4 regions of the Enterobacter sp. RIT637 genome follow, and region 1 is predicted to be linked to each of the others. Evidence: predicted binding sites of a transcription regulator. Region 1 holds the regulator's gene; each other region holds the start of a gene.

Region 1 (3,465 bases):
TTCTGCGTCACAAACAGCACGGTCATTAAGATCCAGTAGGGTTTCGGCAGGTGCAGCGCCATGCCCATCAGGCTGGCAATGCTCAGCATCACGCTTATCCGCGCCGCGTTGCGCAGGGCGGCGGATTTCAGTGACAGATAGCTTTTGAGCGCGGGCAGCAGCGGCAGACGTTTCTGCTTATCCGCCATCAGGTCACGCGGATAAAGCGGGCGCTGCGTGCGCAACACGCGGGCGATGCGGCTGAAGTGCCAGGCGGCAAACTGGCCTACCGGGTTATCCGGATGCTGACGGGCGATTTTCTCCAGCGCGCCGAGCTGTTTGTCCATGTTGAAGCGCGTGGGGTAGCGGTGATAGAGGATATCGTCAGCCAGAACCCTCAGCCGCGCGGCGACGGTCTGCGCGTTCCAGCGGATCACCGCTTCGGCATGGCTGCGCTCCACCAGCTTTTGCACCTCCTGCGGGTGGTGAAGGCTGACGGAGATATGCTCCTGCAGGTCCAGCCCCACCTGGAAGGTGCGCAGCAGCCGTTTGTATTCGTGGTTCTTGTTGGCGGCGAGCATGTGCAGCTGTTGGTAGCACTGGCTAATCAGGTCTACAACCTTTTGCTGGCGCGTCAGCAGCGGCGGCAGGGATTTCTCCGGGTCGGTATGCTGGGTGAGCAGGGTGTATTTGGCCTCGCAGTAATCCGCAAGCTGCACATAGAGCAGGCTCAGGGATTCACGCAGCGGCTGCTCCCGCCACAGCCAGAACCAAAACCAGTTAAACACCCCGTACCAGAGCGTGCCAAGGGCGTAGATCAGCAGCGGCTCCCACACCGGCATATTCCCGGCGAGGCTTAGCGTGAAAATGGCCGCAATCAGCGAGGCGGGCAGCAGTCGCGCGTGCAGCGAACTGATTTCCGCCGTCACGCCAAGCGTCATCGCCAGCACGGTCAGGATCAGCGGCAGCGGGATATCACGGGCAAGCAGGAGCTGTACCGCGAGACTACAGCCAGCAAACAGGCAGCCACCGATAATGAGGCGTTTGAAAAAGCGCTTATGCGGCGTGTCCAGACCGGCAATGTTGCAGCAGGCAGGCACGAGGGAAAACAGCAGACCTTGCTGAAGATGTCCGAGGATCAGGCCTATGGCCACAGGAAGGCACAACACCAGCGTTTGTCGCAGTGCGTAGTTAACTTCCGGGTGATAGATCAGCCTGCGCCACATGGGGAGTAGAGACAAAAACGGCGTGACACCTTGCGATGGCACGCCGTTTGAGCGGAATTAACGCGTTCCGTAAACCACGATGGTTTTACCGTGGGCGGAGATCAGGTTCTGGTCTTCCAGCATTTTCAGGATACGGCCCACTGTTTCACGGGAGCAACCGACGATCTGACCAATTTCCTGGCGGGTAATTTTAATTTGCATGCCGTCAGGGTGGGTCATGGCGTCTGGCTGTTTCGCCAGGTTCAGCAGGGTCTGCGCGATACGGCCGGTCACGTCCAGGAAGGCGAGGTTACCCACTTTCTCAGACGTCACCTGCAGACGGCGTGCCATCTGGGAAGAAAGACGCATCAGGATGTCAGGGTTAACCTGAATCAGCTGACGGAATTTCTTGTAAGAAATTTCAGCCACTTCACATGCTGTCTTTGCACGAACCCAGGCGCTACGTTCCTGGCCCTCTTCAAACAGGCCCAGTTCACCGATGAAATCGCCCTGGTTCAGATAAGAAAGGATCATCTCTTTCCCTTCTTCATCTTTGATCAGCACTGCCACCGAGCCTTTAACGATGTAATACAACGTTTCCGCTTTTTCACCCTGGTGAATCAGCGTGCTCTTCGATGGGTACTTATGAATGTGGCAATGAGACAAGAACCATTCGAGAGTCGGGTCTGTTTGCGGTTTGCCAAGCACCATGCGCTGTTATCCTCTGTTATAAGCTGTCACCAGAGTCATCAGATGCATCCGGACTCTGGGGTTGCAATCGAATTCTTACCCATACCCTGGGAAGTCGGCTGTCGTAACGTTTCGCAGCCAGTAAAGTTTGATGTCCTCTGCATACATGTGTAACGTCAATGTATTACTGTAGCATCCAGAGTGTTTTAGCATAGCTTTTGCCGCGTGTCTCCTGGTGTCTCGCTTCAGCATGATGCAGGTCGCCTTCCGTTGCGAGAAATGTAATGCACGCGTAATCTGTCACCAAAAATGCAACGTTGGAGTTAATGAATATGCAAGCGCGTGTGAAATGGGTTGAGGGTTTAACGTTCCTGGGCGAATCTGCTTCTGGACATCAGATTTTGATGGACGGTAACTCCGGCGACAAAGCCCCAAGCCCGATGGAGATGGTGCTGATGGCGGCGGGCGGATGCAGCGCAATTGACGTGGTGTCGATTTTGCAAAAAGGCCGTCATGATGTGACCGATTGCGAAGTGAAGCTTACTTCCGAACGTCGCGAAGAGGCGCCGCGCCTGTTCACGCACATTAATCTGCACTTTATCGTGACCGGTAAAGAACTGAAGGATGCCGCAGTATCGCGCGCCGTAGACCTTTCTGCGGAGAAATACTGCTCAGTGGCGTTAATGCTGGAGAAAGCGGTAAAAATCACGCATTCGTATGAAGTGATCGAGGCGTAAAAACAAAGCCCGGTGGCGCTGCGCTTACCGGGCCTACAACTGCACGAACGTAGGCCGGATAAGCGAAGCGCCATCCGGCAACAGACGTTACGCGATCTGCTTCCCTTCCATCAGTCGCTGGACCAGCGGCGTCATAATTAACTCCATCGCCAGCCCCATTTTTCCGCCCGGCACCACCAACGTATTCATGTGCGAAATAAACGAGCCCTGCAGCATCGCCAGCAGCCAGGGGTAATCAATGCCTTCGAGGTTGCGGAAGTGGATGACGACAAAGCTCTCATCCAGCGACGGGATGCTTTTAGCCGCAAACGGGTTGGAGGTATCTACCGTCGGCACGCGCTGGAAGTTGATGTGGGTGCGGGAGAACTGCGGCGTCAGGAAGTTAATGTAATCTTCCATGGAACGCACGACGGAATCCATCACCGCTTCGCGAGAATGCCCGCGCTCGCTCATGTCACGCGTCAGCTTCTGGATCCACTCAAGGTTAACGATCGGCACCACGCCGACCAGCAGATCCACGTGGCGCGCGACGTCATGTTGAGGCGTGACCACGCCGCCGTGTAGCCCTTCGTAAAACAGCACGTCGGTCGGCTCCGGCAGCGGCTGCCACGGGGTGAACGTCCCCGGTACCTGGTTCCAGGGAACTGCTTCGTCGTAGGTGTGCAAGTATTTGCGGGACTGCCCGGTCCCGCTCTGCCCGTATTCGCGGAAGGTTTGTTCCAGCAGGCCGAAATCGTTGGCTTCCGGCCCGAAATAGCTGATGTGCTTGCCCAAATCGCGCGCCTTGCGGATGGCCATGTCCATTTCCGGGCGCGTGTAGCGGTGAAAGCTGTCGCCCTCCACCTCTGCCGCCC
Region 2 (3,465 bases), on a different contig from region 1:
CCGAGCTGATGGGCCAGGGCGTAAGCGGCATCACCGGAGACTACTCGCGCGGCGCGGCGGGCTTCTGGGTGGAAAACGGCGAAATTCAGTATCCGGTAAGCGAGATTACGATTGCCGGCAACCTGAAGGACATGTGGCGCAACATCGTTACGGTCGGTAACGATATTGAAACACGTAGCAATATACAGTGTGGTTCTGTACTTCTGCCGGAAATGAAAATCGCCGGCCAGTAATACCCGTAAAGGCGTTTTAATAATAAAAAAGGAAGTGAGCAATGCGTAAACATCTGTTAGCGATCGTCGCGGCTTCAACGCTGGTTCTTGGCTCGTCTGCGTTTGCTGCCGATCTTGAAGACAATATGGACATCCTCAGTGAAAACCTGAAGGTGGTGCAGAAAACGGACAATGCGGCTGACATGAAAGACGCGCTGACCAAAATGCGTGAAGCGGCGCTGGACGCACAAAAAGCGACGCCTCCGAAGCTGGAAAGCAAAGCGGCAGACAGCGCAGAGATGAAAGACTACCGCCACGGCTTTGACGTGCTGGTCGGCCAGATCGACAGCGCGCTGAAGCTGGCTAACGAAGGTAAAGTGAAGGAAGCCCAGGCAGCTGCCGACCAGTTCGTGGCCACGCGCAATACCTATCACAAAAAGTATCGTTAATTGGGTGCCTGAGCTGTACGTCCATTCCCCGTATGCGGAGGCGCATTACGCGCCCCCGCATCCTTGCTCCCTACTGGCCGGAGCGACAATCCATCCGCGCTGTCACTTCAAGCGAGCCGTTTCGAAAACGGATCTCGCACAGTGTTTTCCTCGTCACCAGCGTTAAGATGATTATTGTCAAAGCAACAATCATCAAAACCCGGATAATTGGGGATTGGCGTTTCATGGATGCCTCCTTGCTTTAAAGCGGGCGAGGTAGCGAACTCCACGGTGTGACGTGTCGTTTCGAGCCCCCGCCCTGATTTTCTATCAGGCGGGGCTTTCCACTTTCCGTCCCATGCCTGAGACGGTCAGTCTCAAGCACCCGCTGCCACTCTATCTAATCCCCATAAGAAAACCTTATCCACGTCACATTTCTACGAGCCTGCTCGTAATCTTTTCCGCTTTGCTTACCCCGTTTTTGCCGCTTAATAGCGTGATATTCATCACGCAAATGCGGCGGTTTATCCAGATTCACCGCATTTATGTGGCACAGATCACTGCTGCGGCTCGCCTTTCCACTTCGAAGTGGAAAACAACTCGCTACAAACCATTCCTCTGCAACGTTAGTTTTATTCCAGAGCCATTAACGGGGTAAGACCAGTGATTAACGGAGCGGTAATGAACGACGTTGGGGAACAGGCGGAGCAAACAGAACAGCTCGCGAACACCATGTTGCAGCAGGTTTATGCCCTGCTGGCACGAAACAACATCATCCCCAATGCGGTACAGGAGCAGATGCTCACCTCCCACGTGCGCGCAATGGCGCACCGGTCTGTGACCGGCGAGCCGCTGCCGGAGGTTGAAGCGGAGCTGTTCGACGAAATTTCACCAGATTCAATGCAACTTGCCCGTGAAGTGGTAGCGCAGTTTGGCAACCTTCCTGAAGAAGAAGCCTGGCTGCTCTCCGTTCACTTTGAAGTCGCGAAAGACAACCTTTAAGGAGTAACACATGGAACAGATTACAGTCGTGATTGGCGATCGCCTGGGCAAAGGTCAGAAAGTGGCTGCCGGTGTGGAAAAAGCAGGTGGACGCGCGGTGGTTGTGCCGGGCATGGCGGCGGATATGAAGCTGGGCGACATGATGAAAGCGGAAAACGCCACCTTCGGCATCTCCTTCTGCGGCAGCGGCGGTGCGGGTGCCATCACGGCCCAAACCAAATATGGCTACAAGGCCAAATACGGGATGCGTTCGGTGGAAGAGGGCGTGACCGCCATCAACGAAGGCTGCAACGTGCTGGGTTTCGGCTTTATGGATAAAGAAGAGCTGGGCGAGCGTCTGGTACAGGCGTGGCAGAAGAAATACGGCGCATAAGCATGAAAGAACAGTTCACAACCACGGTGAGGGTGAAGGGGAAAGGCGACGCCAAAGCGCGCGCCTTTGCCGACGCGCTCAACCACGTTCAGGCCGCGGTGATGAAAGCCTCACCGCATATCTTACTGCGTATTGAGCCACAGGATGTGCAGGTCGTTCAGGCGCAAGAAGCGGTGCGTAAAGAAGCGTTTCTGTTCTTCTTTCTGCGCCGGGAAAGACGCACCTACAGCGTGGAGCTGGATGTGACCGTCAACGTGACCGCCATCAATCTTGACCAGGTGGATTTCGTCACGCAACGCTGATTATTCATAAAAGGGCAGACTGATGTTCTTAATTATATTAATAAAATCGCTCATCATTGGCGGCCTGGTTGGCGTCGGTGTCGGAGCCGGGGCTGCACGCATGTTTCATGCGCCTACCACTCAGGGTATGGGCGCGTTTCGTACGTTGGGGGAGCTGAACTCCTGCGAAGGGGATCCGGCGTCCCACTTCTCCTTTGGGTTAGGTTTCTTCTTTAACGCCTGGGCCTCTTCCGTGGCCGCAGGTGCCTTCACACAGGACGTTGACCACCGCATCATCCCGAACTGGGGTGCTGCTGCACTGATGATCAAAAACCGTAACGTCGGCGAAACGCTGCACGACCCGCGCAAAATGGCGATTGCCTGCGGCGTGATCGGCATGATCGTCGTGACCTTCCTGAACCTGACCGCCTCCTCCGTTCCGGCTGCGCTTCAGGTCACCGCCGTCAAGGTGCTGGTGCCTGCGGCTAACCTGCTGGTGAACACCGTCATGCCGGTGATCTTCTGGCTGGCGGCCATCGACGCGGGTAAAAAATCGGGCTTCTGGGCCACCATCTTTGGCGGCGCGGCGCAGCTGATCATGGGCAACGCCGTACCGGGCCTGGTGCTGGGGATCCTGATCGGTAAAGGCGTGGAAGAGAGCGGCTGGAACCACGTCACCAAAGTGATGATGGCGGCGATCGTCCTGCTCTTCGTGCTGAGCGGCTTCTTCCGCGGCTTCGACATGAAGATGATCGAATCCTTCCATCTGACCGTGCCGAACTGGCTCGACATGATCCACAACTCGCTCAGCGGTAAATAACAGGAGCCTCTACATGGAACAGAATAAAGGTTTTTGGTATGCCGACTGGTCGTTCCCGATCTTCGTTGGCCTGCTCTCCTCCGGCGTCTTCGCCGGGACGCACATGTACTACCTCTACGGCATCGGCGCGTTTAACGAAGTGGCCTTCGTGGCGATGCTGAAAGCGGGGATCGATACCGGCGTCTACGGCGCGGTGGCGGCGTTCGGCGCGAGCTTCCTGTTCGCCCGCATTATCGAAGGATCGCTGGTGGGTATTCTCGATATCGGCGGTGCGATCCAGACCGGCGTCGGTCTTGGCGTTCCGGCACTGCTGCTGGGCGCGGGCATCATGTTCCCGGTGACCAACTTC
Region 3 (3,465 bases), on a different contig from region 1:
AGTTTATTGTTGTTATTGCCTGTCTGCTGGTCGGGACCCGCTTTGGCGGGATGGGACTGGGGCTAATAAGCGGTATTGGCCTGTTTATCCTGAGCTTTATTTTTGGGCTTCAACCCGGCAAACCGCCGGTTGACGTGATGCTGACCATTCTTGCGGTGATTGGCTGTGCTGCCACCCTGCAGACTGCCGGTGGTCTGAACGTGATGATGCAGTTCGCCGAGCGTCTGCTGCGCAAACACCCGCAGCACATCACCCTCCTCGCCCCCTTCACCACCTGGATGCTGACCTTTCTGTGCGGCACGGGCCACGTGGTGTACACCATGTTCCCCATCATTGCCGATATTGCGCTGAAAAAAGGGATCCGCCCGGAACGCCCTATGGCGGTAGCCTCCGTGGCCTCGCAAATGGCTATCACCGCCTCACCTGTATCGGTCGCGGTTGTGTCGCTGGTGTCCATTCTTGGCGCGCAGCACGGAATCGGTCACGCGTGGGGGATCCTGGAGATCCTCGCCGTTTCGGTTCCTGCCTCGCTGTTTGGGGTGGCGATTGCGGCCCTGTGGAGCTTGCGTCGCGGCAAAGATTTAGCGGATGACGTGGAGTTTCAGGAAAAACTGAAAGATCCGAAACAGCGGGAATTTATCTATGGCAGCACGGAAACGCTCATGAATCAGCGCTTCCCGAAACAGGCTTACTGGTCAACCTGGATCTTCTTCACCGGGATTGCCATCGTGGTTCTGCTGGGTGCCCTGCCTGAATTGCGCCCTGCTTTTGAGGTAAAAGGCAAAATGGCGGCGCTTTCGATGAACCTGGTCATTCAGATGATGATGCTGATTGCTGGTGCCGTCATGCTAATGGCCTGCAAGGTGAATGCCTCTGCCATCTCGAACGGTGCGGTGTTTAAAGCGGGAATGGTAGCGATCTTCTCGGTGTTTGGCGTGGCGTGGATGAGCGATACCTTTTTCCAGGCGCATCTGGATGAGCTGAAAATGGCGCTGGAAGGGGTCGTGAAAAGCCACCCGTGGACCTATGCCATCGTGCTGTTTCTGGTTTCTAAACTGGTGAACAGCCAGGCGGCGGCGTTAACTGCGGTTGCGCCGATGGGGTTAATGCTGGGCATCGATCCCAAAATGCTGATTGCCTTCTTCCCGGCCTCCTACGGCTACTTTGTCTTACCGACCTACCCCAGCGATCTGGCCTGCATCGGCTTTGACCGTTCAGGCACCACCCGCATCGGCAAATTTATTATCAACCACAGCTTCATCCTGCCGGGGCTGATCGGCGTGAGCTGCGCCTGCGCAGCGAGCTACCTGCTGGTGCAGACCTTCTTCTGACAGCTTCTCGGGCGACTGATACGTCGCCCGCTTCACGGCTTAGTGAGACTCGCCCTGCGGGGTGAATCGCAGCTCAATCAGCGCGATGGCTTTCTGGATTGCGCGCAGCGTAACCGGATCGGCCGCCGCGGGATGGCTGGTAAAATCGATATTTTTCAGCTGGGTCGACATTTTTTCACGCACTTCAACAGGCGCGATAACGTCAATCACATCAAGGATTTGCTTAATAACCAGCTGACAGGCAACGACGTCAGAGACCAGTTCCTGATCGGCGCTCAGGTTTTGTGACATGGGGTTTCTCCTTAGTTAAAGGCCGCCATAGTAGCAAACCGCACGCCCTTTCATCTCTTTCTCGTCGCCTCCAGGCATAAAAAAACCTGCCGAAGCAGGTTTTTTATCAGAACATCGCGCCCGGTGGGACGTCTTTGAAAGTCGTGCAGTAGTTAGCCCACATGCTTTTCAGGATTTTGCGCAGTTTCATTATGATGCTCCAGTAACGTGTTATGCAGGTGTTATTGTCAATGCGCTTATAATATGACCACCATCACAAAAATCAATCATTTTGTGATGGATGTCACACTAACAAATCCACCGGTGCAACCACAACGTTACAAAAAAAGCCGCAAAATCCACAGGTTACGTCCATATAAATTCCAGTAAATTTTTATAAAAAATTTTGATACATCAGGAAAATTATGGATGCAAACTCAAGCTGTTAGCCAACAATCCCACGCACAAACGCTTCAATCTCTTTGTCCTGGCAGTTTTCAAAGAAGCACTGCTGGAAGCGTTGACCGGATACGGCGGTTTTCACCAGTTCAGGATCGATGGCGCGCAGGGTATCGAGGTAATTTTCTTTTACCACCGCCGCTTTCACCTGATTCAGGATCCCCGCGTTGCGCACCTGCGGCTCTTTACGCTCTGGCGGATAACCTTCGCCGTTACGGCCCGTGAAGGCTTTCTCAAAGATAAAGCGCACGTTCAATTCAGCTCCCCAGCCAAAGCCTTTGGCAAATGGCAGGGACAGCGCATTACCGTTGTTGATCTGCGCAAACAGGAAAGCGTCAGCAGGATCGATGCAATAGCCGCAAATCACGCCCGGATGGATATTGAGCGACATCAGCGCCCCCTGGCCGGTACCGCAGCCGGTCACGACAAAATCCACGGCTCTGGCATTCAGCAGAATGCTCGCCATAATACCCAAATGGATATAGGTAAGATGGTGATCGTTCTCGTCGCTCATCCCGACGTTATACACCGGGAAGCCTTTTTCATCGGCAACGGCTTTTAGCTCATTAAGGATGATGGGATTTTTAGCTGCCTGGCTGTTTTCCATCATCAGCGCAATTTTCATCGTGTCTCTCCTGAATGTGTGGCGGACAAGCCCGCTGTGGATACCTTATCCCCTTAACCTTACTATCAAACAAACACTCTTTCAAATTAAGTGAAAATGCGTTTTAAAAAACGCAATTGCGCTCACAGTTTCGTGACCTGATGCTGTTCGTTGCGAAGAGAAAGGGTTGATCCTCGTGCTATTCGAGGCATTGACTGGGACGATGGAAGCTAAAATAGCGTATTTACCTCTTCACGCAGAGTGAACCATGAAAAGAGTAATCATCGCCGGAACGATCCTGCTTCTCGCGGGATGCAACGTTAACCGTCAGGCGGAGATCAGTCACCTTGACGCCCCCAACGGGATTGTCCGCCTTGACTACGGCCAGGCCATGCTGCAAAACGCCCAATCCGATTCGTACGTGAATAACGGCACCGCTGTGAAAGCCTGTCAGGGTATGGGATATGCCACCGCCTCCGCCTATGGTCAGCCTGTCAAAACCTGTACCCTGATTAGCGGATCGCTGTGCCTGAACGAGAGCGTGACCATTCAGTATAAATGCATGGGTTACGCCGTTAATCCTAACGCAACTAATCCATGGTATTAATGTCGTCTGCCAGCACCGCTGGCAGTTTTTTTTAATTAAGAACACAAACAATTCTCATTAATAAATATAAAAAGTGCCAATGCGTGTTATTCCCATTCGTATTTTTAAATAAACAAATATTTATTTTACGTTTTGCAAATAATTAAATAACAAATTATAGTGTCGCTCATTGTGAACCAGAAATAATAAACCGG
Region 4 (3,465 bases), on a different contig from region 1:
GTGGCGTTGATGGCCACGATGCTGACTCGATTAAACGTGCAGTAGAAGAAGCGCGCGCTGTGACGGACAAACCGTCCCTGCTGATGTGCAAAACCATCATCGGCTTCGGCTCCCCGAACAAAGCGGGTACTCACGACTCCCACGGCGCACCGCTGGGCGACGCGGAAATCGCACTGACCCGTGAAGCACTGGGCTGGAAACACCCTGCATTCGAAATCCCATCTGAGATCTACGCTCAGTGGGATGCAAAAGAAGTAGGCCAGGCGAAAGAAGCGGCCTGGAACGAGAAGTTCGCTGCCTATGCGAAAGCGTTCCCGCAGGAAGCGGCTGAATTCACCCGTCGTATGAAAGGCGACATGCCGTCCGACTTCGACGCGAAAGCGAACGAGTTCATCGCTAAGCTGCAGGCGAACCCGTCTAAAATCGCGAGCCGTAAAGCGTCTCAGAATGCGATTGAAGCGTTCGGTCCTCTGCTGCCTGAATTCCTCGGTGGCTCCGCTGACCTGGCGCCATCTAACCTGACTCTGTGGTCTGGTTCTAAGCCAATCAACGAAGATACTGCCGGTAACTACATCCATTACGGTGTACGTGAATTCGGTATGACTGCGATTGCCAACGGTATCTCCCTGCACGGTGGTTTCCTGCCGTACACCTCTACCTTCCTGATGTTCGTGGAATATGCACGTAACGCCGTGCGTATGGCCGCGCTGATGAAACAGCGTCAGGTGATGGTCTACACCCACGACTCCATCGGTCTGGGCGAAGATGGTCCAACTCACCAGCCGGTAGAGCAGGTGGCTTCCCTGCGCGTGACCCCGAACATGAGCACATGGCGTCCATGTGACCAGGTTGAATCCGCGGTAGCGTGGAAATACGGCGTTGAGCGTCAGGACGGTCCAACCGCGCTGATCCTCTCCCGTCAGAACCTGGCACAGCAGGAACGTACGCCAGAGCAGCTGGCGAACATCGCTCGCGGTGGTTACGTGCTGAAAGATTGCGCGGGCCAGCCAGAGCTGATCTTCATCGCTACCGGTTCTGAAGTTGAGCTGGCTGTTGCCGCATGGGAAAAACTGACTGCCGAAGGCGTGAAAGCGCGCGTGGTTTCCATGCCGTCTACCGACGCGTTCGACAAGCAGGATGCTGCTTACCGTGAATCCGTTCTGCCTAAAGCGGTTCCCGCGCGTGTGGCAGTGGAAGCGGGCATCGCTGACTACTGGTTCAAATACGTGGGCCTGAATGGCGCTATCGTCGGTATGACCACCTTCGGTGAGTCTGCTCCGGCTGAGCTGCTGTTCGAAGAATTCGGCTTCACCGTTGAGAATGTTGTCGCGAAAGCGAAAGAACTGCTGTAATTGCTTGTAGGGTGCGGGCTGATGCCCTCACCCCGACCCTCTCCCACGGGGAGAGGGTGCAAACACTAAAAACGGTAACCTTTCGGTTACCGTTTTGCTTTTCCCTCGGCGTAAATTATTCCACCTAAAATGTGACGCAAGTCATATAGCTCGCTTATTCATCTGGACAGACATTCCTTTTATTCCCCGATTCGCTTATTCTTGCTGAAGCGTTTCAGTCGATTAAATGTTCGACAATTGACCAATCAATCGCAGTTTGTGACAGCAAGGATTCCCCTTCGGGCGTAGCTGGATTACTCTTTCAGCCACCTCAAACTCAGGGATTGCTTTGCAGGAGATCTATGACCGTACGCGTAGCGATTAATGGCTTCGGTCGCATCGGACGTAATGTGGTTCGTGCTTTGTATGAATCCGGACGTCGGGCGGAAATAACCGTGGTGGCAATCAATGAACTGGCGGATGCTACGGGCATGGCGCATTTGTTGAAATATGACACCAGCCATGGACGCTTTGCCTGGGATGTTCGCCAGGAAAGAGATCAGCTGTTTGTCGGCGACGATGCCATCCGCGTACTGCATGAGAGCAGCATCGCCGGGCTACCCTGGCGTGAGCTGGGTGTGGATGTGGCGCTTGACTGTACCGGTGTCTACGGCAACCGCGAACATGGCGAAGCGCATCTGGCTGCCGGCGCGAAAAAAGTCCTGTTTTCTCATCCCGGCAGTAACGACCTCGACGCGACCGTCGTGTTTGGCGTCAACCAGCATGAGCTGCTAGCCGAACACCGCATTGTTTCCAACGCCTCCTGCACCACTAACTGCATTATTCCGGTCATCAAACTGTTAGACGATGCGTATGGTATTGAATCCGGCACCGTGACCACGATTCACTCCGCCATGCACGATCAGCAGGTGATTGACGCCTACCATCCGGATTTACGACGCACGCGTGCAGCGAGCCAGTCAATCATCCCGGTGGATACGAAACTGGCGGCAGGGATCACCCGAATTTTTCCGCAGTTTAACGACCGTTTTGAAGCGATTGCCGTGCGTGTCCCGACGATAAACGTGACCGCAATCGACCTCAGCGTGACGGTGAAAAAACCGGTAAAAGCCTGTGAAGTCAACCTGTTGCTGCAAAAAGCGGCACAGGGTGCATTTCATGGTATAGTTGACTATACGGAATTACCGTTGGTCTCAGTAGATTTTAACCACGACCCGCACAGCGCCATCGTTGATGGCACGCAAACGAGAGTCAGTGGTGCACACCTTATCAAGACGCTGGTCTGGTGTGATAACGAATGGGGCTTTGCTAACCGAATGCTCGACACCACGTTAGCAATGGCCGCTCAAGGTTTCAGGTAAGACGCATCGTGCGTCTGCAAAACTTTAAGAATCAACGAGAGGATTCACCATGTCTGTAATTAAGATGACCGATCTGGATCTGGCTGGTAAACGCGTTTTCATCCGTGCCGATCTGAACGTACCGGTTAAAGATGGCAAAGTGACCAGCGACGCGCGTATCCGTGCATCTCTGCCAACCATCGAACTGGCTCTGAAGCAGGGCGCTAAAGTGATGGTCACCTCCCACCTGGGTCGTCCAACTGAAGGCGAGTACAACGAAGAGTTCTCTCTGCTGCCGGTTGTTAATTACCTGAAAGACAAACTGTCCAGCCCGGTTCGCCTGGTGAAAGATTACCTGGACGGCGTTGAAGTTGCTGCCGGTGAATTGGTTGTTCTGGAAAACGTTCGCTTCAACAAAGGCGAAAAGAAAGACGACGAAACCCTGTCCAAAAAATACGCTGCACTGTGCGATGTATTCGTAATGGATGCATTCGGTACGGCTCACCGCGCGCAGGCGTCTACCCACGGTATCGGTAAATTCGCAGACGTAGCGTGTGCCGGTCCTCTGCTGGCTGACGAACTGGAAGCGCTGGGTAAAGCACTGAAAGAACCAGCTCGTCCGATGGTGGCTATCGTTGGTGGTTCTAAAGTTTCTACCAAACTGACCGTTCTGGATTCCCTGTCTAAAATCGCTGACCAGCTGATCGTTGGCGGTGGTATCGCGAACACCTTCGTTGCTGCTCAAGGCCACAACGTCGGCAAGTCCCTGTACG

Evidence for each region. Region 1 encodes CRP, which controls carbon source genes, mostly activating them, when cyclic AMP is high. Its sites were predicted from a motif close to ATGTGANNNNNNTCACAT; they were not measured.
Region 2: K5E19_RS12860 (glycine dehydrogenase) is a predicted target of CRP. The motif match lies at 1,186-1,203, and genes of this name have one in related genera.
Region 3: azuC (stress response protein AzuC) is a predicted target of CRP. The motif match lies at 1,894-1,911, and genes of this name have one in related genera.
Region 4: epd (erythrose-4-phosphate dehydrogenase) is a predicted target of CRP. The motif match lies at 1,482-1,499, and genes of this name have one in related genera.

What each region holds. Positions count from the first base shown of each region.
Region 1 is NZ_JAIHAZ010000011.1:87,118-90,582, forward strand. Features, by position in the region: gene K5E19_RS16055 (YccS/YhfK family putative transporter) at 1-1,205, opposite strand, end outside; gene crp (cAMP-activated global transcriptional regulator CRP) at 1,263-1,895, opposite strand; gene K5E19_RS16065 (OsmC family protein) at 2,207-2,611, shown strand; gene K5E19_RS16070 (phosphoribulokinase) at 2,699-3,465, opposite strand, start outside.
Region 2 is NZ_JAIHAZ010000007.1:108,122-111,586, forward strand. Features, by position in the region: gene pmbA (metalloprotease PmbA) at 1-233, shown strand, start outside; gene cybC (cytochrome b562) at 275-661, shown strand; gene K5E19_RS12855 (Hok/Gef family protein) at 732-887, opposite strand; gene K5E19_RS12860 (glycine dehydrogenase) at 1,304-1,642, shown strand; gene K5E19_RS12865 (SFCGS family glycine-rich protein) at 1,653-2,015, shown strand; gene K5E19_RS12870 (DUF4312 family protein) at 2,018-2,317, shown strand; gene K5E19_RS12875 (DUF4311 domain-containing protein) at 2,340-3,116, shown strand; gene K5E19_RS12880 (DUF4310 family protein) at 3,130-3,465, shown strand, end outside.
Region 3 is NZ_JAIHAZ010000002.1:607,532-610,996, forward strand. Features, by position in the region: gene K5E19_RS06435 (anaerobic C4-dicarboxylate transporter) at 1-1,331, shown strand, start outside; gene K5E19_RS06440 (DUF2766 family protein) at 1,371-1,622, opposite strand; gene azuC (stress response protein AzuC) at 1,729-1,812, opposite strand; gene K5E19_RS06450 (RpiB/LacA/LacB family sugar-phosphate isomerase) at 2,047-2,685, opposite strand; gene yecR (YecR family lipoprotein) at 2,933-3,271, shown strand.
Region 4 is NZ_JAIHAZ010000010.1:134,652-138,116, reverse strand. Features, by position in the region: gene tkt (transketolase) at 1-1,352, shown strand, start outside; gene epd (erythrose-4-phosphate dehydrogenase) at 1,694-2,713, shown strand; gene pgk (phosphoglycerate kinase) at 2,763-3,465, shown strand, end outside.